3 regions of the Dorea sp. AGR2135 genome follow, and region 3 is predicted to be linked to each of the others. Evidence: predicted binding sites of a transcription regulator. Region 3 holds the regulator's gene; each other region holds the start of a gene.

What was found. Region 3 encodes Rex, which represses fermentation and respiration genes when NADH is low (regulators of the CRP and FNR family bind a similar motif). Its sites were predicted from a motif close to ATTGTTAANTANTTAACAAT; they were not measured.
Region 1: a site for Rex is predicted at 1,479-1,498, ahead of G593_RS0108740 (acyl-CoA carboxylase subunit beta). Genes of this name have one in related genera too.
Region 2: a site for Rex is predicted at 2,839-2,858, ahead of fucO (lactaldehyde reductase). Genes of this name have one in related genera too.

The regions. Positions count from the first base shown of each region.
Region 1 is NZ_ATVU01000011.1:62,349-67,057, reverse strand. It holds gene G593_RS0108745 (2-isopropylmalate synthase) at 1-1,388, shown strand, start outside; gene G593_RS0108740 (acyl-CoA carboxylase subunit beta) at 1,601-3,040, shown strand; gene G593_RS0108735 (OadG family transporter subunit) at 3,055-3,825, shown strand; gene G593_RS0108730 (biotin/lipoyl-containing protein) at 3,849-4,214, shown strand; gene G593_RS0108725 (sodium ion-translocating decarboxylase subunit beta) at 4,249-4,709, shown strand, end outside.
Region 2 is NZ_ATVU01000020.1:47,811-52,519, forward strand. It holds gene G593_RS0112500 (ABC-2 transporter permease) at 1-197, opposite strand, end outside; gene G593_RS0112505 (ABC transporter ATP-binding protein) at 194-1,042, opposite strand; gene G593_RS0112510 (GntR family transcriptional regulator) at 1,048-1,419, opposite strand; gene fucO (lactaldehyde reductase) at 1,644-2,789, opposite strand; gene G593_RS0112520 (TetR/AcrR family transcriptional regulator C-terminal domain-containing protein) at 2,910-3,479, opposite strand; partial or broken gene G593_RS21525 (carbohydrate kinase) at 3,460-3,585, opposite strand; gene G593_RS0112530 (branched-chain amino acid aminotransferase) at 3,817-4,709, opposite strand, start outside.
Region 3 is NZ_ATVU01000001.1:229,324-234,032, reverse strand. It holds gene alr (alanine racemase) at 1-910, opposite strand, end outside; gene G593_RS0101110 (bifunctional ADP-dependent NAD(P)H-hydrate dehydratase/NAD(P)H-hydrate epimerase) at 914-2,428, opposite strand; gene G593_RS0101105 (redox-sensing transcriptional repressor Rex) at 2,509-3,150, opposite strand; gene G593_RS0101100 (ABC-F family ATP-binding cassette domain-containing protein) at 3,342-4,709, shown strand, end outside.

The sequences.
Region 1 (4,709 bases), on a different contig from region 3:
CGGACAACAAGGCAATCATCAATATTCCGACAACCGTTGAAAATGCGATTCCACATGTATTTGCGTGCCAGTTAGAGTATGTAGATAAAAATCTGAAATACAGAGATAATGTTGTATTAAGCCTTCATCCACACAATGACCGTGGTTGTGGTGTTGCTACTGCGGAACTTGGAATTCTGGCAGGAGCTGACCGTATCGAAGGTACATTATTTGGAAATGGAGAGCGTACCGGTAATGTAGATATTGTGACATTAGGTTTAAATATGTTCTCTCACGGAGTGGATCCAAAGCTTGATTTTACTGATATGCACCATATTCGCGAAACTTATGAGAGACTGACAAGAATGCATGTCTATGAGCGTCAGCCGTATGCAGGAGATCTGGTATTTACAGCATTTTCAGGATCACATCAGGATGCTATTGCAAAAGGAATGGCGTGGAGAGAAGAGAAGAAGTGCGATACATGGACAGTTCCATATCTGCCGATCGATCCACAGGATGTTGGAAGAAAATACGATTCAGATGTTATCCGCATCAACAGCCAGTCTGGTAAAGGTGGTGTGAACTACATTCTGAAACAGAGCCATGGAATCAATCTTCCAAAAGAGATGCGTGAGGAAGTCGGATATCTTGTGAAAGGTATTTCTGACCGTGCACATAAAGAGCTGACTCCGGAACTTGTATATCAGATTTTCTCTGATAACTACATTAATACAAAACCGGTATTCCATATTGATGAGTGTCATTTCAAACAGGTCAATGGAATTACAGCTGAGGTTACGATCAATCATGAGAAAGAGAGCCAGGTCATCACCGCAACGGGTAATGGACGTTTGGATGCGGTCAGCAATGCAATCAAACAGTATTTCAACGTCAGCTATGAACTGAGCTTTTACGAGGAACATTCTCTGACAAAAGGATCATCCTCCAAGGCTGTTGCATATGTTGGTATAATCTGCCAAGGAAAGACATTTTGGGGTGTTGGAATTGACGCCGATATTATCAAGGCATCCATTGAGGCACTCACAGTTGCAGTTAATAAGCTGGAAGAGATTGGAAATTCCAATACATGTAAAGACGCACGTATGATTGAAATTATGAATTATATTCAGGAGAACTATATTGATATTACATTAGATGACCTTGCTGAGAAGTTCTTCTTGTCTAAACCATACATTTCCAAATACATTAAGGAGAAATCCGGCGTCACATTTGGAGAACTGGTAAAGAAAATCCGTATGAAGAAAGCAAGAGCACTTCTTAAGAGCAGCAATATGACAGTGGAAAATATTGCATTATCTGTCGGATATCAGAATGTGGAGCATTTCAATCGATTGTTCAAAAAGGCATATAATATGACTCCAATTCAATTTAGAAATGAAAAATAAACAGAATTTATAGACCTATAAAAGCGGTTTTGAGCTAATTGCCCAAACCGCTTTTTGATTTTTAACAAAAGTCATAAATAATTAACAAAATTTGTCAAATCCTTAACAAATGTATCTTGTAGGCGTTGCCATTTTTCGGTAAAAAAGTTATAATAAATTTGGCGAAATTTTGGTATAACCATATTTTAATAAAGAAAATGGAGGGCTAAATTATGGGCAACATGGCAACAGAAAATGCAGCAGGTAATCGCATTGAACAGTTACTTGATGCAGGCAGCTTTGTTGAAATCGGCGGAGCAGTAACAGCCAGAACAACAGATTTCAACATGCAGGAAAAGAAAACTCCGGCAGACGGTGTCATTACCGGTTATGGAGTGATCGATGGTAATCTGGTATATGTGTACAGCCAGGATGCTTCAGTATTGAAGGGATCAATTGGTGAGATGCATGCCAGAAAGATCGCGAACATTTATGATATGGCAATGAAGATGGGGGCTCCTGTTATTGGACTTGTAGATTGTGCAGGTCTCAGACTCCAGGAGGCAACAGACGCACTTGAGGCATTTGGAACATTGTATTTAAAACAATCACTTGCATCAGGAGTAATTCCACAGATTACAGCAATTTTCGGAACCTGTGGCGGAGGCTTGTCCTTAGTACCAGCTCTTACAGATTTTACATTTATGGAAGAAAAGAATGCGAAGTTATTCGTAAATTCTCCGAATGCGATTCCAGGAAATACAGTAGATAAATGTGATACATCTTCTGCAAAATTCCAAAGTGAAAAGACAGGTCTTGTAGATGGTGTCGGAACAGAAGAAGAGATTCTTTCAGAGATTCGTACATTAGTAAGCATTTTACCATGTAATAATGAGGAAGATGCATCATACACAGAATGTTCAGATGATCTGAATCGTGCATGTTCAGAGATTGAAAATGCAACAGAAGATACAGCAATAGCCCTTGCTGAAATCGCAGATGATCATGTATTCTTTGAGACTCAGAAGAATCATGCAAAAGACATGGTAACAGGCTTTATTCGTTTGAATGGTATGACAGTTGGTACTGTTGCAAACAGATCTAAAGTTTATGATGAGAATGCAGAAGTTGTAGAAGAGTTTGATGGAGCACTTTCTGCAAGAGGCGCAAGAAAAGCAGCCAGATTCGTAGAGTTCTGTGATGCATTTAATATTCCGGTTCTTACACTGACGAATGTATCAGGATTTGCGGCAACTATGTGTGCAGAAAGAAGCCTTGCAAAGGCAGCGGCAAAATTAACTTATGCATTTGCAAATGCAACTGTACCGAAAGTTAACGTTGTAATCGGAAAAGCATTTGGAAGTGCCTATGTGACAATGAACAGTAAATCTCTTGGTGCTGATATGGTCTATGCATGGCCGACAGCAGAAATCGGAATGATGGAAGCAGATCTTGCAGCAAAAATTATGTATGCAGATGCTGATGCTGAGACAATCAACGAGAAAGCAAAAGAATATGCCAAGCTTCAGTCCAGTCCGGTTTCCGCAGCAAGAAGAGGTTATGTAGATACAATTATCCAGCCTGCTGACACTAGAAAATATGTCATCGGAGCATTTGAGATGTTATTTACAAAAAGAGAAGAAAGCCCGATGAAAAAGCATGGAACAGTTTAGAGAGGTGAGGCAAAGTGAAGAAAAAGATTAGCTTATTGCTCTGCCTGATGATGACCGCAATCGTATGCCTGACAGGATGTGGTAAGACACAGACTACTTTGGAATATGATGAGGCAATGATCGAGCAGGAGACAGAGTTTCTGATAAACTACTGCCAGAATGTAGACAGTGATACACTGGCACAGTGGAACGACCAGAACGAATTCAGCAAAGAGTATCAGTTCATGATGTCTGGATTGAAGTTCACACCGGACAGCTTTGATGGCGCAGTTGACAGCTGGCAGGCAGGAATCAAAGAATGCGGTGAGTATGTCGGACATGGAGATTATACATTTGAAGCGAAAGATGATGAGCTGACAGTATCTGTACCGGCACAGTTCAAAGATCGTGATGCTACGATTGAATTTGTGTTTGATAAAGATTTATACCTTGAAAGTATGACAGTCAGTGCGAAGTTCTCACTGGGAGAGATTGTGGAAAAGGCAGGCTTAAATACACTGCTTGGAATGGGAACTGTATTTGCAGTACTGATCTTCATTTCATTCCTGATTTCTTTGTTTAAATACATTCCGGCAATCCAGAATGCATTTGGCGAGAAAAAAGATGAGAAGAAAGAAGAAACGAAAGCGGCCGTAAGTGAGACAGTCGAAGAAGTGGATGAAACGGATGATCTGGAATTGATCGCTGTTATTTCAGCAGCAATTGCAGCAGCAGAAGAGACAACGACAGATGGATTTGTTGTCCGCAGCATTAAGCGCCGTCCGTCAAATAAATGGAATTCATAGTGAGTAATTAGGAGGATATCAGAATGAAAAATTATACAATTACAGTGAATGGTAATGTTTATGATGTAACAGTAGAAGAGACAGGAGCAGGTGCAGCACCTGCACCAACTGCACCGAAAGCAGCACCAAAAGCAGCTCCAAAGACAGCACCGAAAGCGGCAGCAGGAGCAGCCGGATCTATTGAAGTAAAAGCAGGAGCAGCCGGAAAAGTATTCAAACTTGACACTACTGTAGGTCAGGCAGTGAAGAAGGGTGATGCTGTTCTTACAATCGAGGCAATGAAGATGGAAATCCCAGTTGTAGCACCGGAAGATGGAACTGTAGCAAGCATCAACGTAGCTGTTGGTGATGCAATCGAATCCGGAGCAGTATTAGCAACATTGAAATAATACTGCCGACACATATACGACTGGAGGTTAAGAAATGGAATATATAACAACAACATTAGGAAACCTCGTGCATCAGACGGCGTTTTTTAGTCTTACATGGGGCAATGTGGTCATGATTGCGGTGGCTTGTTTCTTCTTGTACCTGGCAATCAGACATGGATTTGAGCCTCTGCTTCTTGTGCCAATTGCATTTGGTATGCTGCTTGTAAATATCTATCCGGATATTATGTTACATGCAGAGGATGCATCAAATGGAACGGGTGGACTTCTCTACTATTTCTATAAGCTGGATGAGTGGTCAATTCTTCCGTCACTGATCTTCCTTGGAGTAGGTGCGATGACAGACTTTGGACCGTTGATCGCGAATCCAAAGAGTTTCCTTCTTGGAGCAGCAGCACAGTTCGGTATTTTTGCTGCATACCTTGGAGCAATGTGCATGGGATTCTCCGACAAAGCAGCGGCAGCAATCTCAATTATTGGAGGAGCAGATGGACC
Region 2 (4,709 bases), on a different contig from region 3:
TAAGCCATTCCATTTTCATATTCATCATAACTTAGTGTACTAATTGTAAACATAGTACACATGACCGTAATGAATACAACAGCAAATGTAGGGTTTTTATAAATAGCGAGATATAACACCGCCATAAGAGCTGCCATTCCCAAAAAGGATTTTTGTCCCAACATGAGTTTGTAATCTTTGATCAACAATCCTTTCATTCTTGCTGCCCCCTTTTCATCATAATGATCACATCATCAATTTTCCCTTTTTCAATGGTGATATCCGGATAGTTTTCCTGATAATACTGCCGTTCATTTGTCAGGCAGCTATAACCATACTCTTCTTTCTTATGCGCCAGAATGTACTCCTTTTCAAGCGCCTCGTACTGGTCTGCCTTCACCTTTAAAAGTCCATACTGATCCAAAAGTTTGTCGGTCTCTTCATGCAAAAGAATCTTTCCTTCATCAATCATATAAATGTCATCACAGATTCCTTCCAGATCTGTGGAAATGTGTGAACTAATCAGAATAGAACGTCCCGGAGTTTCCATATATTCTCTTAAAATTTCCAGCATATCATCTCTTGCCATAACATCAAGTCCTGCGGTCGGTTCATCCAGAAGCAACACATCTGCGCCATGTGAAACTGCCGCTGCAATCTGTAATTTACGTTTCATTCCCGTTGAAAACTCCTTGATCTTTTTGTCTAATGGCAACTGGTATTTTTTGCACATTTCCAGGAAATCTTCTTTCTGAAACTTATGGTACATACTTTCAAGCATCGGAAGTATATCTTTCACACGTAAATATCCACTGAAACCGGAATCAGCCAGAACAACTCCAATCCACTCTTTATCCTGCACTGTAAAATCTTCTACATTTTTTCCCAGCATCTTTACAACACCTGCGTCTGGTCTGATCAGACCTAATGCTGCTTTAAACGCTGTACTTTTTCCTGCACCATTGGCTCCGATCAGTCCGGTAACATAACCTTCCGGTACTTCCAGGGTAAGATCCAGTTCAAAATCTTCATAGTGCTTTTTCACACCCTCAAATTTCAACATACTTATCAATCCTCCAAAACAATCTGAAACAACTCCAGTAATTCCTGATCCGTCATTCCACAGCTTTTGCCTTTTCGGATGGCCATCTCCAAATCAGCTTCCACTTCCTTTTTCTTTTTCTCCAGCATCAGCCCCTGATCTGCAAATGCTACGAAACTTCCTTTTCCATGAATCGTAATTACAAATCCTTCTTCTTCCAGAGCATCATATGCTTTTTTCACGGTCAATGCACTGACCTTAAGTTCTTTAGCTAAAGTACGAACTGACGGGAGCGGGGTATCTGCTTTTAATATACCATGCATGATCTTTTCTTTTATCTGATTTCCAATCTGTTCATAGATTGGCTGCATGGATGAATGGTTTACTATGATATCCATAAAACTCCTCCTTCGTTATAAACAGTATAAAACAGTATATAACAGTTGTCAACTGTTTTATACTGTTTTATACTGTTTTCTTCTCATTTTATTTTTTCGGAATATTAAAAACTCCTGGCACTGGATATCAATGTCAGGAGTTCTCTTATCTTAGATTATGTAATAATGCATGATGCATGCGGATTACTCCATGCTTTGCACTCCCACAATCCGCTCTGGCATCATTACATTAATTTTCTGAACAAATTCTTCAGATCTTCAACGCTTGCGTCTTTCGGATTACCCGGAGCGCATGCATCTGCGTGTGCAGACTCAGCTAAGAAGTCAAGATCTTCTTCTTTTAACGCTTCCAGTTTTGTTGGGATTCCAACGTCGATAGAAAGCTGCGAAACAGCGTCTACTGCTGCTTTTCTGTATTCTTCTACAGACATATCATCAACACCTTTGACACCCATAGCTCTTGCGATCTCTTTGTATTTCTCGCCTGTGCAGTCAGCATTGTACTCCATAACGATTGGAAGCATCATAGCACATGCAACACCATGTGGTGTGTCATAAACAGCTCCAAGTGTGTGAGCCATAGAATGAGCAATTCCAAGACCTACGTTTGAGAATCCCATTCCTGCGATATACTGTCCAAGAGCCATTCCCTCACGACCCTCTTTCTCATTTGCAACTGCTCCTCTTAAGGATTTGGAAATAATCTCGATTGCTTTGATATGGAACATATCTGTCATCTCCCATGCAGCCTTTGTTGTATATCCTTCGATTGCATGTGTAAGCGCATCCATACCTGTGGAAGCTGTCAGTCCTTTTGGCATAGAGGACATCATATCCGGGTCTACAACTGCGATGACCGGCATATCATGTGGGTCAACACAGACAAATTTTCTCTTCTTCTCTACATCTGTAATAACGTAGTTGATCGTAACCTCTGCTGCTGTACCTGCTGTTGTCGGAACTGCAATGATCGGTACACAAGGTTTCTTAGTTGGCGCAACACCTTCCAGACTTCTTACATCCTCGAATTCCGGATTAGCAATAATGATACCGATTGCTTTTGCTGTATCCATGGAAGATCCTCCACCGATTGCTACAATGTAATCAGCCTCAGCACTCTTGAATGCTGCAACACCATTCTGTACGTTCTGAATCGTAGGATTGGCTTTGATGTCAGAATAAATCTCATATGCGAGTCCAGCCTCATCTAATACATCTGTCACTTTCTTTGTTACCCCAAATTTAATCAGGTCTGGATCAGAGCATACAAATGCTTTCTTAAATGCTCTTGATTTTGCCTCTGTTGCAATCTCCTTGATTGCTCCTGCTCCGTGATAAGATGTCTCATTCAGCATAATTCTGTTTGCCATTTCAATCTCTCCTTTTCTTACATGACATAATTTGCTCTTATTCAGCTTTTATGTTTTTATTTTAACAATGTTATTAAAAAAATGAAAGTTACAAAATTATGAAAATGTAACGTGACCGGATCATAAAAGATCCAGTCTTTCAAACACCCCCGCCAGTTCTTCCGGCATTGCTTTCACGAGATCTGCTGCCAGTTCCTCCGGCGTGCGTTTCACCCTTCCAAACACCCATTGTACAGTCATGTAAATAGAACCCTGGCAATACATTTCCAGCAGGAATTTTAAATCTTCCGACAATGGCTTTCCGGATTTTTCCTGGATCCGGTCTGAATAAAATGCCAGAATCAGTTCAAAATCATGGTCTCTCAGACAGTTCTGATCATCAGATTTAAATGCCATTTTAAAGAAAAGTTTCTCTTTCTGAATATACTGAAATTTTTTCACCAGTCCTTCATAGATGGTCTCGCCTTCTCCCATATGTTCAAATGATTCCAGAATGATCTTATCAAAATACCAGTTAACCAGGTCGTATTTATCCTGAAAATGCCGGTAAAATGTCTGTCTGGTCGTTCCGCACGCATCTACGATTTCCTTTACCGTAATCTTCTCCACCGATGTCGTCTTCATGCAGACTTTCACAGCTTCCGCCAGGCGATATTTCATTTCTTCTGACTTACACTCCTCTTTGCACATGCAAAATCTCCTCTAACTTGGGCATTACCCGAAGCGCCCCTTTTCTTGTTGTTACAATAGATGCTGCTGCATTGGCAAACTCCAGCATCTCTCCAAGTTCCTTTTCATTTCTTGCCCATAGATAACAGAATCAATGGAATATAATACACTCACAGTTTCTATTTATATTGCGAAAAGAGCGGGACAGATTTTCGCGTTTCTGTCCCGCTCCATATGTCTTGACATTATTTTACAAAATTCTCATTTTCCCGTCAACCTCATCTCGCATATGAATCTTATATTATCTGAAAACAATGTAGAGTCTGTGATTGTTCTTGTGCCTGGCTTTTTCTCAATCCTAGCAAATCTTGCAAATCCAGCCCTCTGGTGCTTCAATGTGACCCATCTGGATTCCTGTCAATGTCTCATACAGCTTCTTTGTAACTGGTCCCATCTCTTCCATTCCACTTGGGAAGCAGATTTCTTTTCCATGATCTACAATCTTGCCAACTGGTGAAATAACTGCTGCTGTTCCACAAAGTCCACACTCTGCAAAGTCTTTTACTTCATCAAGGTATACTTCTCTTTCTTCTACTTCCAGTCCAAGATAATGCTCTGCTACATACATCAGAGAACGTCTTGTAATAGAAGGAAGGATTGTAGATGACTTCGGTGTTACGACTTTATTGTCTTTTGTTACGAAGATAAAGTTTGCCCCACCTGTCTCTTCTACTTTTGTTCTTGTTGCAGCATCCAGATACATATTCTCATCGTATCCTTCTCCATGTGCTGTCACGATTGCATGAAGGCTCATTGCATAGTTAAGACCTGCTTTTACATGACCTGTTCCATGCGGTGCGGCACGGTCAAAGTCTGAAACCTTAATTGTGATCGGCTTAGCGCCGCCTTTAAAGTATGGTCCAACTGGTGTAGCAAATACACGGAACTGATACTCCTCTGCAGGTTTTACTCCGATAACCGGACTGGAACCAAACATATACGGTCTTACATAAAGTGTAGCTCCTGACCCGTAAGGCGGTACATATGCTGCATTAGCTGCTACGACCTGTTTGATTGCATCTACGAATCTGTCCTCTGGGAATACCGGCATCTCAAGTCTTGCTGCTGAATCAGCCATTCTTGCTGCATTTAAATCCGGACGGAAAGTTACGATATGTCCGTCTTCTGTTGTGTAAGCTTTCATTCCTTCAAAGCATGTCTGCGCATACTGAAGTACACCTGCGCACTCGC
Region 3 (4,709 bases):
GGATCAGTACATAACCTTTGTTAGAAAGACTTCTGGGATATCCATCTCCGTAGCCGACCGGAATGGTCGCAAGAGAAGTCTCTTTTTCTGTCACATAGGTTCCGCCATAGCTGACCGGAGTTCCTTCCGGAACTGTCTTTACATAAGAGACATGACTGATCAGTTCCATGGCCGGTCTTAACGGAACATTCTTTTTTTCTACCTCCTCGGAAGGATACAATCCATAAATGGATATTCCGGCACGTACCAGATCCATGTTCGCTTTCTTAATATCAATGATACCGGCACTATTTGAGCAGTGGTAAATCGGAAATGTGACACCTCGCTTTTTAAGTTCATCACGCATATAGTTGTATTTTCCAATCTGAACATCTGTATATGCCTTGTCTGTTTCATCTGCTTTTGCAAAATGTGTGAACATTCCTTCTAATTTAAGTCCCGGCATTTTTGAAATTTCTTCAATTGCATCTACACTGTCTTCATGAATCTGGAACCCAAGTCTTGACATTCCGGTATCCAGCTTAATATGAATATATGCATCTTTTCCCATTTTGACCGCAAGATTCGAAACTCCTTTCGCCATTTCTACTGTGTAAGTGGTCATCCGGACTTCATTTTCAATCATTGCTTCCCACTGATCCGGGAAAATGCATCCAAGCACAAGAATTGGTTTTTTTATTTCATTTTTTCTCAAGACGACAGCTTCATCCAGTGTTGCAACCGCGTAGCCCCAGATATAGTCTACCGGTTCCAGTAACCGGGCAATCTGGACTGCACCATGTCCGTATCCATCTGTTTTGATAACTGCAATCATCTGTACCCCATCTTTGATATTTGCTTTCATCATCTGGAAATTATAAAAAATTGCATCCAGATCCACTCGTTCACATACTCTGCTGTATTGTTTCATAATCTAGTTTTCCTCCTGTATCGTCATGGCTGTTCCTGCCTTTTGTGCAAGTTCCCTTGCGAGAAGACTGTATGCGCCTTGTTCCTTCTCTATAATCTCACCAGCTCTTCCGTGAATATAAACACCGAGAAGCGCTGCTTCCCATTCAGAAAGTCCCTGTGCGAGATACGATGCGATAATGCCTGCCAGCACATCCCCGGATCCGGCTTTTGCCATAGCCGCACAGCCGGATAGATTTACCGCTACCCGCTCTCTCGGCTTTGCAATGGTTGTTCTGGAATCCTTCAGTACACAGGTAACGTCATATTCTTTAACAAATGTACGAAGTGCTGCAATACGATCTTTTTTTACTTCAGCAATCTTCAAACCGCTGATCCGTTCAAATTCTTTCATGTGCGGTGTAAAGATAAAATGTTCACAATCTGCACCACACAGATAATCCATATGTTCAGACAAAATATTGAGTCCGTCTGCATCTATGACACAAGGTTTCTTTGTATATGCAATGGTTTCTTTTAAAATCTTCCTTGCAGTCTTCTTTGTTCCAAGTCCGGAACCTATAGCTACGACATCTGCCCAGTCAATCAAGCGATGTAGTTCATTGACATCATATTTTTCATAAGTTGTAATGATTGCTTCCGGAATCTGACTCTGTAAGATCACGCGATTCTCTTTAGCAGTATAGATCTGCACCAGCCCGGTACCTGTCCTGTAAGCTGCAAGTGCGCCAAGATATGCAGCACCTGACATACCTTTGCTTCCGGTGATCATAAGAAGCTTTCCGTAAGTTCCTTTATTAGAGTCCGCATTTCGTTTTGGAAGAAGTGCTGCATAATCACTTCCCTCCAGTGTACAAACTGTTTCCTCATCTCTTTCCAGCGGAAGTGATACAATTCCGATATCCTCGGATACACAGATTCCTGCATAACTTCTTCCTGGATCAAGTACAAGACCAACTTTCGTCTCCTGAATTGTCACAGTATAGTCTGCACGCACTGCAGTTCCTAATACATTTCCTGTAGTTGCGCAAATTCCGGAAGGAATATCCACGGACATACGGACTGCATCAGACTGATTCACACACTCTATAATCTGCACATATCTGCCTCCAACCTCCCGGCAAAGTCCAACTCCAAAAATTGCATCGATAATTAAAGTATACGGTTCACTTTCAAATGCTTCTTGCTCAAACTGCTCCTTAAACTGTGCTCCTGTATTTTTCAACTGTTCTATCTGATAGGCAGTCTCTGGTGTACAGTGATCTCTGTTTCCGACCAGAACTGCTGTTACGTCACACCCTTCCCATGCAAACATTCTGGCAATCGCAAAGCCGTCCCCGCCATTATTTCCAGAACCACAGAGGACACATATTTTATTTAAATTAATTTTCCAGTCTTTAATGTGATCTACACATGCTCTGGCAGCCCGTTCCATAAGTTCCAGGGACGGGATTTTAAGTTCATTTATCGTAAATGAATCTGCCGTTTTCATCTGTTTAGCATCTGGCAAATATCTCATAGTTTTGATTCCTCCTGATAGAAAGAAACGTGCAAAGCCAGGATGCTATCTGAACAAACCTGTCTTTACACGTTATCTCCTTAATTATGTTCTTCCTTGTAGCGGCATATATTATATGACAGCCTCATCAGACTCTCGGATAAATGTACATTCTCAACAATCACACTTTCCGGGAGATTCAGATCTGTATGTGCAAAATTCCATATTCCGTGAACATTGTGATCTGCCAGAAATTTTGCGACTTTGATTGACTCATCCTTTGGAATCGTCAATGCTGCAATATCGATACTGTTCTCATCTACAAATTTCGGAAGCTCGTCCATCATATGAATTGGAACACCACGAACTTCCTGCCCGTCAAGCTCCGGATTGATATCAAACAATCCTTTTAAGATAAATCCCCGCTTTTCAAATGATGCATAGTTCGCAAGTGCACGCCCCAAATTACCAGCACCAATAATAATAATATTATGATCCTGTTCCAATCCAAGAATTTTTCCGATTTCTGAGTACAGATATTTTACATTATAGCCATACCCCTGTTGCCCGAATCCGCCAAAATTATTAAGATCCTGACGAATCTGGGAAGCTGTTACTTTCATTCTTTTACTAAGCTCATTGGAAGAGATTCGTTCTACTCCCTGCTCGATCAGCTCCCCAAGGTATCTATAATATCTGGGTAATCTACGGATAACTGCCTGTGAAATTCCCCTGTTTTGCATGATCCGCACCTCCTTCCTTCAAAAATTTCTACTCATTATTATAGGCAATCGTTAGTATAATGTCAAACTTTTTAGTTGTTTTTTGTAGTATTTTCGTTATAATAGTATAAGATGATGCCAAAATTATGCGGTCGCAGCCCTGCGGCATCTTTATTTCTCAAAATCACAGGATTTTTATCAAGGAGGATAGGATGATACTTGCATGTCACAATATCAAAAAAGCCTTTGGAGAAGAAGTAATTGTCTCCGGCGGCTCCTTTCATATAGAAGACCACGAAAAAGCAGCTCTCGTAGGACCGAACGGTGCTGGAAAGACAACACTTCTTAAGATGATCGTTGGTGAGATACAGGCGGACGGCGGCAATGTTGTTCTGACACGTGGCAAGACGATGGGATATCTGGCACAGCATCAGGATATGAATAATGACCATACGATCTATCAAGAGGTACGCACTGCAAAAGCCGATATTCTCGACATGGAGCGGCAGATTCGTGAGATTGAACAGGAAATGAAGCATTTAAGCGGCGAACGTCTGGAAGAACGTATGAATACATACCAGCGGCTCACAGTAGCATTCGAACGTGAAAATGGATACGCCTGCGAAAGTGAGATTACTGGTGTTTTAAAAGGACTTGGATTTACAGAAGAAGAATTCGCAAAACCGGTCGCGACTTTATCCGGAGGTCAGAAAACCCGTGTCTCTCTCGGAAAACTGCTCCTCACAAAGCCGGATATTCTGCTTTTGGACGAGCCAACCAACCATTTGGATTTAAATTCCATCTCATGGCTGGAAACTTATCTTCTGAATTATCCTGGTGCAGTACTGATTGTCTCTCATGACCGGTATTTTCTGAACCGGGTTGTAACAAAAGTTGTCGAGATCGAACTGGGCAAGCTTACCACTTTCATGGGCAATTATACAGATTACGCCAAGAAAAAGGAAATGCTCCGTGAAGCCAGAATGAAAGAGTATCTGAATCAGCAGCAGGAAATTAAGCATCAGGAAGCGGTCATTGAAAAGCTTCGCTCCTTCAACCGTGAAAAATCCATTAAGCGTGCAGAAAGCCGTGAAAAGATGCTGGATAAGATGACCCCGGTTGAAAAACCGATGGAACTGCATACAGATATGCACTTAACACTGGAACCTTCCTGTGTCAGCGGTAATGATGTCTTAATTGTCGAGCATTTAAGCAAAGCATTTCCACCACAGATTTTATTTGAAAATATCAGCTTCGAAATCAAGCGAGGGGAACATGTCGCGATCATTGGAGACAATGGAACCGGAAAAACAACAATCCTTAAGATTTTAAATCAGGTACTCAAAGCTGATTCTGGAAGTTTCCGTCTCGGTTCTAATGTAAAGATTGGTTACTACGATCAGGAACATCACGTTCTGCATATGGAAAAAACTATTTTCCAGGAGATTTCCGATGACTATCCTAATCTTAATAACACGCAGATCCGTAAAGTGCTGGCAGCATTTTTATTTACCGGAGATGATGTATTTAAACTGATTGGTGACTTAAGCGGTGGCGAACGTGGACGCGTGTCCCTTGCA